3 regions of the Streptomyces sp. NPDC127197 genome follow, and region 3 is predicted to be linked to each of the others. Evidence: riboswitches for the same ligand, from Rfam matches in the RefSeq annotation. Region 3 holds a riboswitch; each other region holds the start of a gene.
The links. Region 3 has a riboswitch for cyclic di-AMP ahead of ACFVJQ_RS00200 (transglycosylase SLT domain-containing protein). Riboswitches for the same ligand answer to the same signal wherever they lie in the genome.
Positions count from the first base shown of each region.

Region 1: linked by a shared signal. The riboswitch ahead of ACFVJQ_RS39665 (peptidoglycan DD-metalloendopeptidase family protein) and the one ahead of ACFVJQ_RS00200 (transglycosylase SLT domain-containing protein) in region 3 are both predicted to bind cyclic di-AMP.
Region 2: linked by a shared signal. The riboswitch ahead of ACFVJQ_RS04690 (NlpC/P60 family protein) and the one ahead of ACFVJQ_RS00200 (transglycosylase SLT domain-containing protein) in region 3 are both predicted to bind cyclic di-AMP.

Region 1 is NZ_JBHXVG010000048.1:40,216-46,437, forward strand. Features, by position in the region: gene ACFVJQ_RS39655 (TetR family transcriptional regulator C-terminal domain-containing protein) at 1-333, shown strand, start outside; gene ACFVJQ_RS39660 (SGNH/GDSL hydrolase family protein) at 451-1,236, opposite strand; gene ACFVJQ_RS39665 (peptidoglycan DD-metalloendopeptidase family protein) at 1,451-2,455, opposite strand; cyclic di-AMP (ydaO/yuaA leader) riboswitch at 2,460-2,617, opposite strand; gene ACFVJQ_RS39670 (alpha-galactosidase) at 2,925-4,994, opposite strand; gene ACFVJQ_RS39675 (tyrosine-protein phosphatase) at 5,198-5,995, shown strand; gene ACFVJQ_RS39680 (DUF6126 family protein) at 6,015-6,134, opposite strand; gene ACFVJQ_RS39685 (helix-turn-helix domain-containing protein) at 6,131-6,222, opposite strand, start outside.
Region 2 is NZ_JBHXVG010000002.1:443,100-449,321, reverse strand. Features, by position in the region: gene ACFVJQ_RS04700 (hypothetical protein) at 284-637, shown strand; gene ACFVJQ_RS04695 (tellurite resistance/C4-dicarboxylate transporter family protein) at 659-1,648, opposite strand; gene ACFVJQ_RS04690 (NlpC/P60 family protein) at 1,903-3,090, opposite strand; cyclic di-AMP (ydaO/yuaA leader) riboswitch at 3,098-3,270, opposite strand; gene pcrA (DNA helicase PcrA) at 3,578-6,052, shown strand; gene ACFVJQ_RS04680 (M23 family metallopeptidase) at 6,118-6,222, opposite strand, start outside.
Region 3 is NZ_JBHXVG010000001.1:38,872-45,093, reverse strand. Features, by position in the region: gene ACFVJQ_RS00215 (ABC transporter ATP-binding protein) at 1-463, opposite strand, end outside; gene ACFVJQ_RS00210 (outer membrane lipoprotein carrier protein LolA) at 519-1,724, opposite strand; gene ACFVJQ_RS00205 (polyprenyl synthetase family protein) at 2,032-3,042, opposite strand; cyclic di-AMP (ydaO/yuaA leader) riboswitch at 3,710-3,889, shown strand; gene ACFVJQ_RS00200 (transglycosylase SLT domain-containing protein) at 3,895-4,383, shown strand; gene ACFVJQ_RS00195 (HAD family hydrolase) at 4,395-5,279, opposite strand; gene fahA (fumarylacetoacetase) at 5,565-6,222, shown strand, end outside.

The DNA of each region.
Region 1 (6,222 bases), on a different contig from region 3:
CCGACGGGCCAGGCCAAGGGCTGGCGGCTGTGGATAGAGGGCTGGGCTGCCGCCCTGCGTGAGCCGGCCCTGCAGGAGGTCACCCGGGACCTCGACAGGCGCTGGAAGGCGGCGATCGCCGAGGTCATCGCCGAGGGCGTGGCCGCCGGCGAGTTCCGCTGCCCGGACCCCATGGGCGCGGCGCTGCGGCTGACGGCCCTGCTCGACGGCCTCGCCGTGCAGCTGACGTCGTATGCGGGCGCGGTCTCCCGCGCCCGGGCCCAGGAGTGGGTCGACGAGGCGCTCGCCCGCGAGCTGGGACTGACTGAGGTGCCGTCGGCCGGGCGGTCGTGAGCCGTCCGCGAGGACCAGGTTGCGGTTCATGGCGTACGCCCGCCCGCGCCGGACGCGGGCCGGTCCGACGTAGGCGATCGGAACGACCCGCTCCCTGGCGTCCGCCACGGATGTGCCTCAAGCCACCGACGCGATCCGCATCCTGATGTCGTCCGGCGACAGCGTCCCCTTCGCCGTCACGTGGTCGCCCGACGACTCGCCGCGCAATCGGCGGCCGATCCACGGCACCAGGTACTCGCGCGCCCAGTGGACGTCGTCCCGCCGGACGTCGAGCGTGCCGCGCGGCGGAAGTGGCGGCCAGGGCTGCTCCGGATCGGCGGGGACGGCGAGGCCGAGGACCTGACCGGCCCGCAGCGCCACGCGCGTGTGCCCCTCGGGCGAGAGGTGCAGCCGGTCGTCGTCCCAGGCCCTGCGGTCCTGAACGGACCTGAGGGACCACAGGTCGAGCACCGGACAGCCGTACCGGTCGGCGATGGCCCGCACATGCCCGTTGTAGGTGGCGATCTTGCCGCGCAGGTGCTTCAGCAGGGGTACGCCCCGGGTGTCGAAGCCGGTCGTCACCATCACCGTGCCCGCGACGGCCGTCAGCGCGGCGATCGCCCGCTCGAAGCGCTCGGCGACGTCGTCCGGGTCGGTGCCGGGCCGGAGGATGTCGTTGCCGCCGGCGCAGAACGAGACCAGGTCCGGCGCGAGTTCGACGGCCCGCGGAAGCTGGTCCGCCACGATCTGGTCGAGCAGTTTTCCGCGCACGGCGAGGTTCGTGTACTGGAAGTCGCCCTCGGCTCGGCGGTCCGCGAGCAGTACGGCGAAGCGGTCGGCCCAGCCGACGAACGCCCCGTCGGGGCCGGGGTCGCCTACGCCCTCGGTGAAGCTGTCCCCCACCGCCACGTACGACCCGATCACTGATCTGCTGTCATTCTTCGAATCGTCTGCCACGTCGGGACATGATTCCGCGTCGAATGTGACCTACGCGACCGTAGGAAGGGGTTGACGGGCGGTGAGATAAGCCACTGCCAAAAGGTTGGTCAACTGCGGAATAACCCCTGCGTCCGCACACCGCCGAAGGCCGGACCCGGGGATCGGGGTCCGGCCTTCGGCGGTGTGCGAGGCGCGTGCGTCAGCCGACGGAGACGCCGTGCGAGCGGAGGTACGCGACCGGGTCCACGTCCGAGCCGTAGTCCGGCGTGGTGCGGATCTCGAAGTGCAGGTGCGGGCCGGTCGAGTTGCCGGTCGAACCCGAGAAGCCGATCTGCTGGCCCGCGGTCACGGTCTGGCCGCTGGAGACGGACAGCGAGGACAGGTGGGCGTACTGGGCGTAGTAGCCGTCGGCCAGCTTGATGACGACCTGGTTGCCGTACGCACCGGCCCAGCCCGCGGAGACGACCGTGCCGGCGCCCACGGCCTTGAGCGGGGTGCCCGTCGGGGTGACGAAGTCGACGCCGGTGTGGTAGCCGCTGGACCACATGCTGCCCGCCACCTTGTAGGCGGTGCTGACGGCGGCGCTGTCCACGGGGGCGGAGAAGCCGGTGGAGGTGCCGGCGGCGCTCTGGGTGGCCGTCGACGCGTTCGACGAGGAGGACTCGGCGGACGACTGGTCGGACGACTTCGCCGAGGACTCCGTCGAGTTCGTCGACTTCGACGCCTCGGACGACTCGGACGCCTCGGACGACTCCGACGAAGAGGAGGAAGAGGGCGAAGTGGACGACGGCTTGTCCGTGCTCGCCGCGGCCTTCTTGCCGATCGTGAGCTTCAGGCCGGGGTGGATCAGCGACGGGTTGTCGCCGACTGCCTCACGGTTGTCCTGGTAGAGCTTCTGCCAGCCACCGCTGACGTTCTGATCCTCGGCGATCTTCGCAAGGTAGTCGCCGATCTTCACCGAATAGGTCTTCACACCGGCGTTCTTCGCGGCGGACTTCTTTTCGGCGGCCTTCTTCTGGGCGGCGGCCTTCTCTGCGGCGACCGACTGAACGGCGTTTTCCGGAGCGGACTGCGCAGTGGCAGCATGGGCGCCGGCGGCCCCCATCAGAGGGAGGGCGAGTGCGGCGCCACCGGTTCCGGCAATGGCGATGGAACGGGTGAAACGCTGGGTCTTCGGACGGCGGTGCTTACCCTTCGCGGGCATGGCGAATTCCTCTCCGGCGCCTGCGAGGTGAGCTGTCGGGTGCGGGCTGGAGATGCCCGGCCGCGCCGAAACGCGGCTGTACCCCTAGCCGTTCCGGAGACCGGAACAGGCATTTGTACCTGTGGGTCCCCCGCTCCTGCCGTACACGGGTGAGTTTGCGCGGGCACCGGGCGGCGGCAGGATTAGGCGTCCGCCCGGATCGGTGTGGAACGTAAGCGAACAAGACGCAACGGGACAAGCAAGAGGTTCCGCACGAACGCCTACTTCTTGATCAGTTCACCGAATTCACGGTCACCCTCCGTGAATTCCGGAACCGTCACGTTCCGCAAATGCCCTTGAAAAGCGCTTGAATTACGTGGACATGACGAGCGACTCACGGTCACGGATATGACGCTGCTCACGTGACATCGCTCCAGGTTCCTTTATTCCCGAGCGAGTTGGAATGAAGAGGCTAATTCGGACAGAAGAGTCAGATGCGGCGCAGTCGGAGAACCGTCGCATCGAGGTCACCTCGCAGTCCGGTGCGCAGTCCGCGGTGCAGCAGTACGGCACCTCGGTGCACTTCGCCCGTTTCGCGGCATTCATACGACGCGGTGGGGTCGAGACCGCGCAGCCGCAGCGCCGGGACGGGTTCCCCGTAGCTCTGCGCCTGAAGCCAGGCGAGTACGACGGCCTCGTCGCCGCGTACGTACTGGACGGCGCTCAGCCCGCCCCGTGGCGGCCGCAGCCGGTGGAGGTCCCCGCGCTGCACGAGTGGCCGGATCTCCTTGTAGAGCGCCACCCAGTCCCGGGCCTCCGCGAGCTCCTCGTCGGTCCACCGAGTGAGGTCGCCCCCGACGCCGAGCACCCCGGCCATGGCGCTGACGAAGCGGAAGCGCAGCGAGCTGATCCGGCCGTTGAGCTGGGTGTTGGGGCTGTCGGTGACCCAGGCGGCCATCACGCGCGCGGGGTGGATCTGACTGAAGCCGTCCTGGATGGCGAGCCGGTCGAGCGGATCGGTGTTGTCGGAGGTCCACACCTGGTCGGTACGGCTCATCACACCGAGGTCGATGCGACCGCCGCCACCCGAGCAGGACTCGAAGGCGACACCGGGATGAGCCGCCCGCAGCCGGTCCAACAGGGCGTACACGGCGCGCACATGGTCGACCCACAGCCGCTGCGGATATGGCTCACCGGGCCAGCCGGCATCGGTGAAGCAACGGTTGAAGTCCCACTTCACGTAGTCGATCGGGGCGCTGGACAGGAGCCCGTGCAGCTGCTCCCAGAGGTAGTCCTGCACATCCTCCCGCGCAAGGTTCAGTACGAGCTGATTGCGAAGTTCTGTCCGCTTTCGCCCCGGTTGGAACTGCACCCAGTCCGGGTGGGCGCGGTACAGCTCGCTGTCCGGGTTGACCATCTCGGGCTCGACCCAGATCCCGAACTGCATCCCGAGCGCGTGCACGTCGTCGGCGAGCGGCTTGAGCCCGGCCGGGAAGCGGTCGGGGTTGGGTGTCCAGTCGCCGAGCCCGGCGCGGTCGCTGGTGCGCGTCCCGAACCAGCCGTCGTCGACGACGAACAGCTCGACGCCGATCGCCGCGGCCCGCCGGGCGAGCGCCCGCTGCTGCTCCTCGCTGATGTCGAACTCGGTGGCCTCCCAGGAGTTGAACAGCACCGGCCGGTCCCGCTCGGCGTCCGGAATGACGTAGGCGCGCTGGTAGGCGTGCCAGGCGCGGCTGGCACCGCCGAAGCCGCCGTCGCTCCAGAGGCCGGCGAAGACAGGGGTGGTGAAGGACTCTCCCGCCGCCAGCCGCAGCAGGCCGGAGTCGTCGTAGCCGGCTCCGCCGGTGATCTGCACGCGCGCGTCCGACAGTTGTGCGACGGCGATCCGCCACGAGCCCGACCAGGCGAGGGCGCAGCCGTAGACCTCGCCGCGCTCCTCGGTCGCGTCGGTGTCCAGCGCCACCCACGGCAGATGCTGGTGGCCGGTGTGTCCGCGGCGGCTGCCGATGACCTTCTCACCGTAGGTGAGGGGGGAGCGCACGAGCCGGGACTCCGCGGCCCAGCGGCCGTGCAGCTGGGACAGCCGCCATGTGTCGCGGTCCGGGAGGGTCCAGGTCGCGGAGTCGGCACGCAGCAGCTCGGCCTCGGGCCCGTCGTTGTGCACGGTCACCCAGCGCTCCACGACGTCATCACGCATCCGGTAGTGCAGGGTGATCGCCAGCCCGGTGTCGCGGAAGCGCAGCCGCAGCTCCTGGTCCGCGGCCTCATGGGCCTCGAAACCCCACTCGGTGCCGCGCCGCTCGTCGGTGCGCACGGACAGGGCGGGCCGCACGAAGCGAGGGCCGCCCTCGACGGGATACTCCTCGCGCCCGTCGAGCGGCGACTCGAAGGGCCAGTAGTCCGGCAGGGGGCGCACGGCGAGGGCCTCGGCGTCGGCGAGCGCGATCCGCGGGCCCCAGTGCAGATGCAGCAGCTCGTCGTCGTCGGTGAGGTGGACGGCATAGCTGCTCGTGGGCCCCGACAGCAGCCACGTACGCCCGTTCTCGGCGATCTCCAACATCAGGCCCTCACAGATTCCGACAGCTCCACTCAAGCACCAACATCATCAAGGGCCGCGGGCGTCCGGGGCAACGCCTGTGGACAACTCGTCCGACGGGCTGTGACCTCCTTTGGACAACTCATTGCCCCAGGAATCCATGTCGTATCGTCGACTGCGTGCCCGTCGACGAGCCGCGCCGACGGGGCCGATGGGAGGGAGCCCCCGTGACGCAGCAGGTGCCGTCGACCGAGCCCGAACTGGCCGGAGTGCGCAACTTCCGTGACGTCGGCGGCCTGCCGACGGAGGACGGCCGACGGGTGCGGTACGGGGTGTTGTTCCGCAGCGGTCACCTCGCGCACGCCACCGACGAGGACGCCGAGTTCCTCGGCTCCCTCGGACTGCACACGATCTTCGACTTCCGCAACGCGGCGGACCAGAAGCTCGAGGGCCCCGACGTCGAGCTGCCGGGCGTGCGCAATGTGAACCTGCCGCTGACGGACCCCGCGGACGGTGCCGAGTTCTGGAAGATGGTCCGGGACGGCGACCTGGACCAGCTGCGCACGATCCTCGCGGACGGCAAGGCGGCGAACCGGATGATCACCTCGTACCGCGCGATCATCAAGGAGCGCACGACCGAGCACTCCCAGGTGCTGCACGCACTCGCCGAGGACAGCGTCCCGGCCCTGATGCACTGCGCGGCGGGCAAGGACCGCGCCGGCCTGTCCATCGCCGTCACGCTGCTCGCCCTCGGCGTGGAGCGCGAGGCCATCCTCGCCGACTACCTGGAGTCGAACGCCAAGCACCGCCGCTACAAGGTGCACCGCAGCAGCACCTCCGCCTCGGCCTACTCCCCCGAGGTCATGGAGCTTCTCAGCCCTCTCTTCGACGCGCGTGCCGAGTATCTGACGGCGGCCATCGAGACCATCGAGGAGACGTGGGGCGGCGTCGACACCTACCTGGAACAAGGGCTGGGGGTCGCCCCGGAGACCCGGGACCGGCTGCGCGCGCGACTGCTCGACTGAGCCGGACCCGAGTGCGGCCCTACTTCGCCCCCACCTCGAAGAGCAGGTAGAGGAAGGCGGCGAAGACATGTCCCGCCACGATGTAGATGAACAGCCGGACCCAGATGGCCCGCGGGAACTTCTGCTCGATGTCGCTCATGGCGTTTCTCCCGTGAGGGGGCCGAGGCACAGCGCGGCCGTGGGGCTCTGCAGCAGGGTGTGGACGAAGAGGAGCTCGACCCCGTCGG
Region 2 (6,222 bases), on a different contig from region 3:
TCACCTGGTGCAGGACGCTAGACCTGGGTGTGTCGGACCGGTAACGCGTTGTGCGGAACTGACAGGAGGGGACCGCGGGGTGACCGTATGCGACCGTGATCCCGGTCCGTGGCCGTCGCCTTCACGCAGCGCGATGACCGATGTGCGGTTTACGGGGTATACGTGCATGCAGAGGTGCTATGGCGCGCATATATGCATCCGCGTCCCGCGCCCCAGACCGCCGGGCGCCGGGTCGGCGGGCCGGTGCCGGGCGGGGTCCGGGCCCTGATTAGGCTCCGGCTCCATGGACGTACTCATCAACCTCTTCGTCGGCCTGCACATCATCGGCATCGCCGCCCTGCTCGGCGGTTTCTTCACCCAGATGAAGGCGATGGGCGAGGGCACCGCCCGATTCGGCCCGGGGATGCTGCACGGTGCGCTGACCATGCTGGTCACCGGTGTGATCCTGGTCGGTCTCAACCAGGCCGACGACCAGTCCGTCAACAACATCAAGATCGGTGTGAAGCTGGCCCTGCTGATCGTGATCCTCGGTCTCGTCTATGTGAAGCGGGACGAGGAGAAGGTGGACAAGGGCCTGTTCGGCCTGGTGGGCCTGCTGACCACAGCGAACGTCTTCATCGCGGTGCTCTGGACCTGAGCCCCGGCCGAGGCCCGCGGCTCACGGTCTGGGGTGCCCGGGCGCCGCGGGGCGTACGGCCTCCCGGGCGGCCGCGACCGCCCCGACCGCGACCGCGAGCCACGCCGCCACCGCGATCCACAGCAGCACCTCCCCGGGCCACTCGAGCCATGAGACGTCGACGGCGGCGGCGACGGCCAGCGTCGCCGCCGCCGTCATACCCATCGGGAAAACCGTGGACCAGCGGCACACGTCGTAGCGCAGACGCGGCCGGACCACCTCGGCGACGAGCAGTACGGCGTACCAGCCCAGGTCGAGGACGAGCAAGGCGACGGTCACGGTCCGCAGGACGCCGCTGTTGTCGTCGTTCCAGAGGTACAGGCCCGGTCCGTCGGCGGCGATGAGTTTCGCCCCGGCGAGCGCCGAGATCGCCGCCGCGCCGCCCGCGACCCACTGGTCCCCCGGCCCCTCGATCACCTGCCGCAGATCGAAGCGGGCCAGTGCGAGGCCGTACAGCACCAGGCCCAGCCAGAACAGTACGAGCGCCGCGTGTGCGAGCCACGCCGCCGACTCGGCCTTCGCGAGGGTCGCGCCGAGCACGGCGAGCCCCTGCGTGGCCACGGTCCCGAGGAACACCGCCCCCGGCATACGCCGCCGCTGCCAGTGCCGCACGACGGGCACCAGCAGCACCGGCCACAGCAGCGTGGCCAGCGCCAGCAGCGCCGCGGCCAGGAGCTGCCAGTCCAGCGCGGACAGGCGGGTCCCCAGCACGGTGGTCGCGGCGACGGCGGTGAGCGCCGCCGGCGTTCCCGCCTCCCTCACCCAGCGCTCCCGCTGCCGCAGCAGCCGCGTGAGGAAGTCCGCCGCCAGGGCCAGCCATGCCGCGCAGGCCATCACGAGGAGGATTCGGGACAGGACCTCGTAGCCCGTCAGGTGCAGGCCGACCGAGACGATGCCGGTCGCCATGACGGCGGCCCCGGCCGCCGGCGGATGCTGCGCCCACCAGGCGCGGAGGGGGGAGGAGCCGGGCATGCGCCGATGCTAAGGAGCCCCGCGCGTCGCGCGAGCGGGCCACGCGCGCCGACACTCGAAAACCACGCGGGCGCGCGGCAACGGGCTCACACCGAGCGTGCGCCGTTTCGGGGGCGCGCGAGCCTGCAGGCGCCTCTCGTACGCGCCTGCCCAACAGCACCCCACGCGCGCGTGCCTGCGGAAAACGCCCCCACGCGCGTGCCCACGGAAGCCTCCCCGGGCGTGCCATCCGGCCCGCCCCTTGCCTCCGCCTGTCAGGCCGGTCGTACCACGCTGTGGATGGACGACTCCCCGTCGTAGTAGATCGACTCCTCGCGCACGTACGTGCCGGGCTTCGGGGCGTGGATCATCATGCCGTTGCCGATGTAGATGCCGACGTGGGTGACGTCGTCGTAGAAGAAGACCAGGTCGCCGGGCTGGGCGGCCGCGAGGGAGACCGTGGTGCCCGCGTTCACCTGGTCGTAGGTGGTGCGCGGGAGGGAGACGCCGGCGGCCTTCCACGCGCCCTGGGTGAGGCCGGAGCAGTCGTAGGAGTCCGGGCCGGTCGCGCCCCAGACGTACGGCTTGCCGATCTGCGCGCGGGAGAAGGCGAGCGCCTTCTCGGCCTTGGTGGCGTACGAGGAGTCGGGGGCCGAGGTGTCGGAGCCCGTCTCGGTCCCTGTGCCCGTATCCGTGGAGGAGCCGCTTCCGGTCTCCTCCTGCTGCGCGGCGGCCTCCTGGCGCTGCCGCTCCTCCTCCGCCTGCTGCCGGGCGAGCTCCGCGGCCTTGCGCTCGGCCTCCTCCTGCTTCTTCTTCTCGATCGCCGCCAGCCGCGCCTTCTCCTCGGCGGTCAGCTGCGACAGCAGTTCGCGCGCGTCGGCGAGCTTCTTCTGGACGGTGGCCTTGGCCGTCTTCAGATCGCTCTGCGACTCCGTGAGCGTCTCGAGGCTCTCGGTGGCCTCCTGGCGCTTCTCCATCGTCGCGGACTGCTGGGTGAAGTAGTCGTCGACCGCGCCCTTCTGACGGCTGGTCAGCCTGCCCATCAGCTGGGTCTGGTCGAAGTAGTCCTGCGGCGAGTCCGCGAGCAGGAAGGTCGCGGTGTCGGGGGCGGAGGCGCCGGTCCGGTACTGAGCCGCTGCGTACGAGCCCAGCTCCTCGCGCGCCTCGTTGAGCTTCTGGGTGCGCTGGGCGACGTCGTCGAGGAGGGTGTCGACCTGCTTGCGCTGTTTCGCGGTCTTCTCTTTGGCTGCGTTGTACTTCTCGGTCGCCGACTCCGCCTGGCGGTAGAGATCGTCGACCTTCTTCTCGACTTCTTCGAGGCTCGGCTTGTCGTCGGCCGAGGGGGTGGCATTGGCCGTCTGGGAGAGCAGGGCCACAGACGTGAGGGCAGCCGTGGCAAGCGCGGGGGTCCGTATGCCTGCGACGCGCGCGCCCGTGGGACGCGACTTACGGTGCGACGCCAAGGGAGGCGACTCCTTCCATGGGCCGCCTACCGGGTTAGCTGTCGGGTTCGGGCGGGTGGTTCGGAAGGGTTGCCCTACGGTCCCCTCCCGGGAAGGGAGTCGGACCGATTCACCCCAGAGTCGGTTGGGTCCCCGGCTCCGGCAGCCACGGGGGCGCACCGGACTCGGCGGAGGCCGTGCGGCCCGGCGACGTTCGCCGGTGGGGGTCGTACGGCCTGCCCGGCACGGTAGCCAACTCGTGTGGTGCGTGTGAAGGTTGGTGGGTGATATGCCCGATACATTTTCGTGACTTTCAGTCAGTGGTCGCGGGTGGTATTGGGGTGGGCTCGGAGAGTGAGCCGACGTCGAGGTGGGTAGGGACGAAAGATCGCCGGCCGCTGCATCCGATGTGATTCCGGCCGCACTACCAAGATCGACGGTATTCCGGCCGGGGATGTTCTCGGGGCGGCCGCGGGTTGTCAGTGGGGCGCCCTAGACTCGGAGAGCGATGAGCAGCCTCTTTGACGACAGCTTCCTGGCGGACCTCCAGGCCCCGCGGGCCCACGAGGAGCACCCGCCGCCGCCCGAGGACGATCACGTTCCGGAGCCGATCCCGGACGATCTGTTCGGCGGGAAGTTCGACGTGCCCCCGGACCGGGACATGTACTACCGCGACGGCGCCCCGCGTCCGGCCATGGACGCGGCAGCGCTCCTGGAGGGGCTGAATGACAACCAGCGCGCCGCCGTCGTCCACTCCGGCTCCCCCCTGCTCATCGTGGCCGGCGCCGGCTCCGGCAAGACCCGCGTGCTCACCCACCGCATCGCCCACCTCCTCGCCGAGCGGGGCGTGCACCCGGGCCAGATCCTCGCGATCACCTTCACCAACAAGGCCGCCGGCGAGATGAAGGAGCGCGTCGAGCAGCTCGTCGGCCCGCGCGCGAACGCGATGTGGGTCATGACCTTCCACAGCGCGTGCGTGCGCATCCTGCGCCGGGAGAGCAAGAAGCTCGGCTTCACGTCGTCGTTCTCGATCTACGACGCCGCCGACAGCAAACGCCTCATGGCCCTGGTCTGCCGCGACCTGGACCTCGACCCCAAGCGCTACCCGCCCAAGTCCTTCAGCGCCAAGATCAGCAACCTCAAGAACGAGCTGATCGACGAGGAGGACTTCGCCGCCCAGGCCACCGACGGCTTCGAGAAGACCCTCGCCCAGGCCTACGCTCTGTACCAGTCGCGGCTGCGCGAGGCGAACGCCCTCGACTTCGACGACCTGATCATGACGACGGTCAATCTGCTCCGCGCCTTCCCGGACGTCGCCGAGCACTACCGCCGCCGCTTCCGCCATGTACTCGTCGACGAGTACCAGGACACCAACCACGCCCAGTACGCCCTCGTACGCGAACTCGTCGGCACCGGCGAGCACGACGAGGACGTACCACCCGGCGAGGGCAACCTGCCGCCCGCCGAGCTGTGCGTGGTGGGTGACGCCGACCAGTCGATCTACGCCTTCCGCGGGGCGACCATCCGCAACATCCTTCAGTTCGAGGAGGACTACCCGGACGCGACGACCATCCTGCTGGAGCAGAACTACCGCTCCACCCAGACGATCCTCTCCGCCGCCAACGCCGTCATCGAGCGCAACGAGTCCCGCCGCCCGAAGAACCTCTGGACCAACGCGGGTGCGGGCGCGCGCATCACCGGCTATGTCGCCGACACGGAGCACGACGAGGCCCAGTTCGTCGCCGACGAGATAGACCGCCTCACGGACGCGGGCGAGGCGAAGGCCGGGGACGTCGCCGTCTTCTACCGGACGAACGCCCAGTCCCGTGTGTTCGAAGAGATCTTCATCCGCGTCGGCCTGCCCTACAAGGTCGTCGGCGGCGTGCGCTTCTACGAGCGCAAGGAGGTCCGGGACGTCCTGGCCTACCTGCGCGTGCTGGCCAACCCGGAGGACTCGGTCCCGCTGCGCCGTATTCTCAACGTCCCCAAGCGGGGCATCGGCGACCGCGCGGAGGCGATGATCGACGCCCTCTCCCAGCGGGAGAAGATCAGCTTCCCGCAGGCGCTGAAGCGCGTGGACGAGGCGTACGGCATGGCCGCGCGCTCCACGAACGCCGTCAAGCGGTTCAACACGCTCATGGAGGACCTCCGAACGATCGTCGAGTCCGGCGCCGGCCCCGCGACGATCCTGGAGGCAGTGCTCGAACGCACCGGCTACCTCGCCGAGTTGCAGGCCTCCACCGACCCGCAGGACGAGACCCGGATCGAGAACCTCCAGGAACTCGCCGCCGTGGCCCTGGAGTTCGAGCAGGAGCGCAGTGAGGGCGAGCAGGGCACGCTGGCCGACTTCCTGGAGCAGGTCGCGCTGGTCGCCGACTCCGACCAGATCCCGGACGAGGAGGAGGGCGACGGCGTCATCACGCTGATGACCCTGCACACCGCCAAGGGCCTCGAATTCCCGGTCGTCTTCCTGACCGGCATGGAGGACGGCGTCTTCCCGCACATGCGTGCCCTCGGCCAGACCAAGGAACTGGAGGAGGAGCGCCGCCTGGCGTACGTCGGCATCACGCGCGCGCGTGAGCGGCTGTATCTGACGCGCTCGGCAATGCGGAGCGCGTGGGGGCAGCCCTCGTACAACCCGCCCTCCCGCTTCCTGGAGGAGATCCCGGCGGCGCATGTGGACTGGAAGCGCACGGGTGGTTCCCTGGCTCCGGCGGGCCCGGTCTCGGGTGTGGCGGCTTCGCTGTCCTCGTCCCGCTCGCGCTCGTCGGCGTCAGGCGCGTCCGGGTTCGCCACGCGCCGGACCGCCGAGAAGCCCGTGGTCTCCCTCGCGGTGGGGGACCGGGTGACGCACGACCAGTTCGGGCTCGGGACCGTCGTCGCTGTGAAGGGCACCGGCGCGAACGCGGAGGCGACGATCGACTTCGGGGACACCAAGCCGAAGCGACTGCTTCTGCGGTACGCGCCGGTGGAGAAGCTGTAGCTGTTCCGGGTGGTACGAAGTGAGCCCCCGCTCACTCGGCGGGGGCTCAGGGGAAGCTTCGGGGCTTACGTCGGCTCGAGCCCGTGGCTGCGCAGCCAGGCCAGCGGGTCGACCGCCGAACCGCCGCCCGGCCGCACCTCGAAGTGCAGGTGCGGTCCGGTCGAGTTGCC
Region 3 (6,222 bases):
TCATGCCCAGGGAGTACGCCTTCGCCTTCTTGCCGGCGGCCGCCGCGAGCCCGACCCGGTCCAGCGCCGCGGCGACGCGGGTCCGCCGGGTGCGCGGATCGGCGGCGGGGTCGGCGGAGTCGTAGCGCAGGAGGTTGTCGCGGCCGGAGAGGAAGCCGTACAGGGCGGGGCCCTCGATGAGGGCGCCCACGTGCGGGAGCACGGCGCGCGTGGCCCGGGGCATGGGCCGCCCCAGCACGTGCGCCGTGCCCGACGTGGGCTCGATCAGGCCCATCAGCATGCGGATGGTGGTGGTCTTGCCGGAGCCGTTGGGGCCGAGGAAGCCGAAGACGCTGCCCGCCGGGACGGTCAGATCGAGCCCGTCGACGGCGAGCTGTCCGCCGCGGTAGCGCTTGGTCAGGGCGCGGGTGTGGATGACGCTGTCACCCGCGCCCTGCTCTGCCGTGGCGGACGATTCGCCCATCGTCTCCCCGATTCGTCGTGCGCGTACGGTACTTACTGCCCCTTCCGTACGGTACTCACTGCCCGGAGTCGGCCGCCTTCACCAGCGCGTCCTTGGTGACCGCACCGACGTAGACCTTGCCGTCGTCCGTGATCAGGGCGTTGACCAGACGGGTCTTGAAGACCGTGCCCGAGCCGAACTTGCCCTTCACCTCGTCGCCGAGCGAGCCCAGGAAGCTGCCCATGTCGCCGCCGGCGGCGTCGGAGGGCATGCCGCCCTCGGCGCCGGTGTCGAGGACGGCGACGGAGTTCCAGCCCTCGCCGATGACGTTCAGCCCGTCGAGGCCCTTGCCGAGGTCCTCCTCGGACTTCCGCTCGTGCTCCGGCGCCGCCTCCAGGCTGTCGCCCTCGGTCACCTTCGCACCCTTGGGCGGGGTGAAGTCGAAGGTCGACGCGGCCGGCCTGGCGAAGCTGACCTGCGTGAAGCCCGCGTCCACCACGGCGGCACCGCCGCTCGCCGGAGTCAGCGTGAACTTCAGCGGCAGCCCGGTCTCCGCGTCCACCGCCACGCTGATCGCGCCCACCGTGGAACCGGACTGCTTCGGCTTGATGAGCAGCTTGTACGCGTCGCGGCCGGCCACCTGCGCGGTGCCGTCGACGGTCACGGACGTCGTGTCGTCCACCGCCTTCAGGGCCTGATCGGTGAGGTCCTTGGGCGTGGCCGGCACCTCCTCCGACGCCTTGCCGTCCGCGGCCTCGGTGGCAGTGCCGTGGTAGACCTCGTTGGACGCGCTGTCGTAGCCCCACACGTCCTTGCCGTTGTGGATCAGGCTGTACTCGGCGGCGTTCTCCAGCAGCGACAGCTTCTGCTTGTCCGGGCCGTCGGCGGCGACGCGCAGCGTGTGCGTGCCGGACGCCAGCTCGGTCAGCTTGGCCGACGGGTCGGCCGCGGAGCCCTCACCGTCCGAGGGGGTTGCGCCGGACGTCAGCCCGCTCTCCAGGCCGCCCAGGTCGGGCAGTCCCAGATCGGTGCTGATCTTCACCGTGCCGGACAGCTGCTGTACGTCCGACTCGGCGATCTTCTCGATGAGTTGCTGTGCGCTGATCTCCGGCAGGTCGGGGCTGCCGGAGTCGGCGATCGCGGGAACGAGCCCGATGGTCCCCGCAGCCACCCCCAGGACCGCCGCCGGGACGACGTACCGCGCGGCCTTGCGCCGCCGCGCCGCGCGCAGCTCTTCGGCCTGCGCCGCGGTCGTGCTGTCGTCGGATTCGTACGGTGCCATGTGTGCCTTACCTCCGTCGTCGGCGGCGGCTGTCCGTCACTTCGCGTCCTCGCACTCGTCCACCCTGAGCCGCCATTCTCACCCGAATCGGTGAGGAGTGGTGTGTTCCGTGGTCTCCATCTGACCAAACCGGATGCGAAGAAGCGTCAGACCGCGGGCTCAACTCCGTGTACTGCTGCGGTATGACACAAGCGAGCGGCGCCTCCCCCGACCCGTAGGGGTCGTAGGGGAGGCGCCACCTCGATACCGGGTTCCGGCGATCCGCCGAACAGGCCCCGCGATTCCGGCATGATCCGCCGGTCGGGTCCTATCCCGCGCGGTGCACCACCGCGTCGCACAGTTCGATGAGCGCCGCCTTGGCATCGCACTCCCGCAGCGGCGCAAGCGCCGACCGCGCATCCTCCGCGTACCGCACGGTGTCCCGTCGCGCCTGCTCCAGCGCGGGGTGCGCGCGCAGCGCGGCCAGCGCCTGCGCATGCCGGGCGTCGTCCGTCAGGTCGGAGTCCAGCAGCTCGCACAGGGCGATGTCCTCGGCCAGCCCCAGCCGGGCCGCGCGCTCGCGCAGCCGCAGCACGGGCAGGGTCGCGATGCCCTCCCGCAGATCCGTCCCCGGCGTCTTCCCGGACTCGTGGGAGTCGGACGCGATGTCCAGCACGTCGTCGGCGAGCTGGAAGGCGACGCCCAGCCGTTCGCCGTACTGCGTCAGGACGTTCACGAGCGACTCGTCGGCGCCCGACATCATCGCGCCGAAGCGGCACGAGACCGCCACCAGCGACCCCGTCTTGCCGGCCAGTACGTCCAGGTAGTGCTCGACCGGGTCGCGCCCGTCCGACGGCCCCGCCGTCTCCAGGATCTGACCGGTGACCAGCCGTTCGAACGCCTCCGCCTGCACCCGCACCGCCTCCGGCCCGAGGTCGGCCAGGATGTGCGAGGCACGGGCGAAGAGGAAGTCGCCGGTGAGGACCGCGACCGAGTTGCCCCAGCGGGCGTTCGCGCTCGCTACCCCGCGCCGTACCTCCGCCTCGTCCATCACGTCGTCGTGGTACAGCGTCGCGAGGTGGGTCAGCTCCACGACCACGGCCGAGGGCACGACCCCGGGCGCGTAGGGGTCACCGAACTGCGCGGCGAGCATCACCAGCAGCGGGCGGAACCGCTTGCCTCCGGCCCGCACCAGGTGCTGCGCGGCCTCCGTGATGAACGGGACCTCACTCTTGGTTGCTTCGAGCAACCCTTCCTCGACAGCCGCCAATCCGGCCTGGACATCGGCTTCCAGAGCCTGGTCCCGCACGCTCAGCCCGAACGGCCCGACGACGGTCACGAGGGGTCTCCTGTCTGCTGGTGTCTACCGGCGGTTACGCGGTTTGTCGATACGTCGCTGCCTTCACTCAAGTCAGCGTATCCGGTCACGTTTCGATCACCGAGGGCGCCCGGGGTTACAGGCCGGGCTGTATCGGATCACGAGCGGTATGTTTTCGATCAGTTGATACGAGCAGTTATTTATCGACTTAAGTCGAATAGGTGAGCTTTGTCCCGTATCACCCTCGCCGCACCGTCTCACTCCGGCCATTCGGGTGACCTCGACACACACCCGTACACCCCCGCACCCTTCCCCTACGAGGCGACCCTGACCCCCAATGGGGTGATTTGCACAGAAGGTGGAGAGGTTCTCTTCCATCGCATTCGGGAGAAGCGCATCCCACGCACAGCCGATTGATAGGCACTTGAGCTCATTGCCCGATTTGCCACTCTTGCACCCGCGCGTGATGTGACTCACCTTCACCTGTCCACAGGTTTCACACAGTCAGCGACCATCCGGCTTTCCAGGCTGGCGAGTTGAGCCTTGGCACACGCAAAGGATCAAGCTGACAAAACACCCCAGATGAAGATCAAACAGCATGTTGCGTGAACCCGCTACTTGTTTCCGACATGTGCTCTCGCATACGTTCCGGGCCAGTCGGGCGGACGCCGAATCCTGCCGCCGCCCGATACCACCGATGACGAGACCACTCACGCACGGCAGGAGCGGGGGACCCAGGTAAGTCGCCGGGCCGGACGTCGTACGACGCACCGGAACGGCTTGGGGTGAAGTTGCGCTCGCAAGGGCGCGGCCGGGCACCTCCCAGCCCGAACCCGACAGCTCACCTCGCAGGCGAAGGAGAGGAACAAGCCCATGCCTGCAAACGGTCAGCTCTGCCGCACCCGTACCGCCCGCATAGCCCGCAAGCTCGCGGTCGCCGGCACCGGCGCGGCCGTGCTCGCCCTGCCGCTCATCGGTGCGAGCACCGCATCGGCCGCCACCCCCGCCGCGGTGACCGCGAAGACCGCCACCACGGCGTACTCCGACAACCTCGACGGCTGGATCCGCGAGTCGCTCGCCATCATGGCGCAGCACGGAATCCCGGGCTCCTACAACGGCATCTACCGCAACGTCATGCGCGAGTCGTCCGGCAACCCGGCCGCCATCAACAACTGGGACTCCAACGCGGCCAAGGGCACCCCGTCCAAGGGCCTGCTCCAGGTCATCGACCCGACCTTCGCCGCTTACCACGTGCCCGGCACGGCCTACGACCCGTTCGACCCGGTCGCCAACATCACCGCCGCCTGCAACTACGCGGCCGACCGCTACGGCTCGATCGACAACGTCTTCGGCGCCTACTGAGCCCTTCGCGCCTACTGAACCTTCGTACCCACCGAGGGCCTGCGCCCGCCGAGCCGCTGCGGGCGCCGGTCCTCGGTGAGGAGCTGTTCGAGGACGACGGCGATGCCGTCGTCCTCGTTCGAGAGGGTGATCTCGTCGGCCACCGCCTTCAGTTCGGGGTGCGCGTTGGCCATGGCGACGCCGTGGGCGGCCCAGTCGAACATCGGGATGTCGTTGGGCATGTCTCCGAAGGCGATGGTGTCCTCGGGGCGCAGCCCCAGATGCCGGGCCGCCAGCGCCAACCCCGTCGCCTTGGTGATGCCGGACGGCTGAAGCTCGACCGTCCCGGGCCCCGACATGGTGACCGTCGCGAGCGAACCCACCACCGAGCGGGCCACCGACGCCAACTCGTCGTCGGACAGGGCGGGATGGCGCAGCAGCACCTTGCTGATGGGCTCGCACCACAGGTCGGCACGCCGGCCGACCCGTACCGCCGGCAACGTCGGGTGCGGCATCCGATACCCCGGCTCGATGAGCGTCAGGCCGTCGACGCCGTCCTGGTCGACGGCCGCATACACCGTGCCGACCTCCGCCTCGATCTTGCCGAGCGCGGTCTCGGCCAGTTCCCGGTCCAGGGTGACCGACCACAGCAGACGGTCCACGCCGGCGTCGTACAGCTGCGCGCCCTGCCCGCACACCGCGAGTCCCCCGCCACCCAGGAACTTCAGCAGCGGCCGCACCCTGGGCGCCGGCCGTCCCGTCACCACCAGATGCCGGGCACCGGCCGCCGAGACCCGCGCGAGCGCGGTGAGCGACCGGTCGGAGACCGTGTCGTCGCCGCGCAGCAGCGTTCCGTCCAGGTCGGTGGCGATGAGGGCGTACGAGGTGCGCTCGGCATATGCGATGGGTGCGGCCATGATCAGAGAATACGGACACCGCGCCCACGCCGTTCATCCCCAACTCCCTTCCACGCCCCCACATTTCAGCGGTCCGGCCCCTCGCGCCGGCCGTCGGGCGGACGAAGGCGCGTTGCGGATGGCGGGTCACGGACAGCGTGACGAGGTCACGGGTATGCACGACTCCCCCATTCCGAACATTGCGGACCCTTTGCGTGCTTAAGTCACTGCCCAAGACGGCCGCCGCAGCCGTAACGTGTGCCGCGACCGCATGGACCGTACGTACGAAAGTGAGGCAGCACCCCGATGCCCCCCTTCGATGTCCCCGAGGGCGACCCCTTCGGTCCGCACAACCTTCCGTACGGCGTCTTCTCACCCGCCGGGTCCACCGAACGCACCGTCGGCGTCCGTCTCGGCGACCACGTCCTGGACGCCGGCGCGGCAGCACTGGCACTCGGCTCCCCGTATGCCACCCTGCTGGCCCGGCCCACCCTGAACACACTGCTCGCCGCCGGCCGCACCGCCTGGTCGGACGTCCGGCGCGCGCTGACCGCCTGGGTGACGGTGCCGTCCCACCGCGAAACCCTCGCGCCCCTGATGCACCCCCTCTCCTCGGTGACCCTGCACCTGCCCTTCGAGGTCGCGGACTACGTCGACTTCTACGCCTCCGAGAACCACGCCCGGAACGTCGGCCAGATCTTCCGCCCCGACGCGGCCGACTCACTCACCCCCAACTGGAAGCATCTGCCGATCGGTTACCACGGCCGCTCCGGCACGGTCGTCGTCTCCGGCACGGATGTCATCCGCCCCTCCGGCCAGCGCAAGGCCCCGACCGACCCCACGCCCGTCTTCGGGCCGTCCGCCCGCCTGGACATCGAGGCGGAAGTCGGCTTCGTCGTCGGCACCCCGTCCCCGCTGGGCCGACCCGTTCCGCTGGCCGGCTTCCGCGACCACGTCTTCGGTC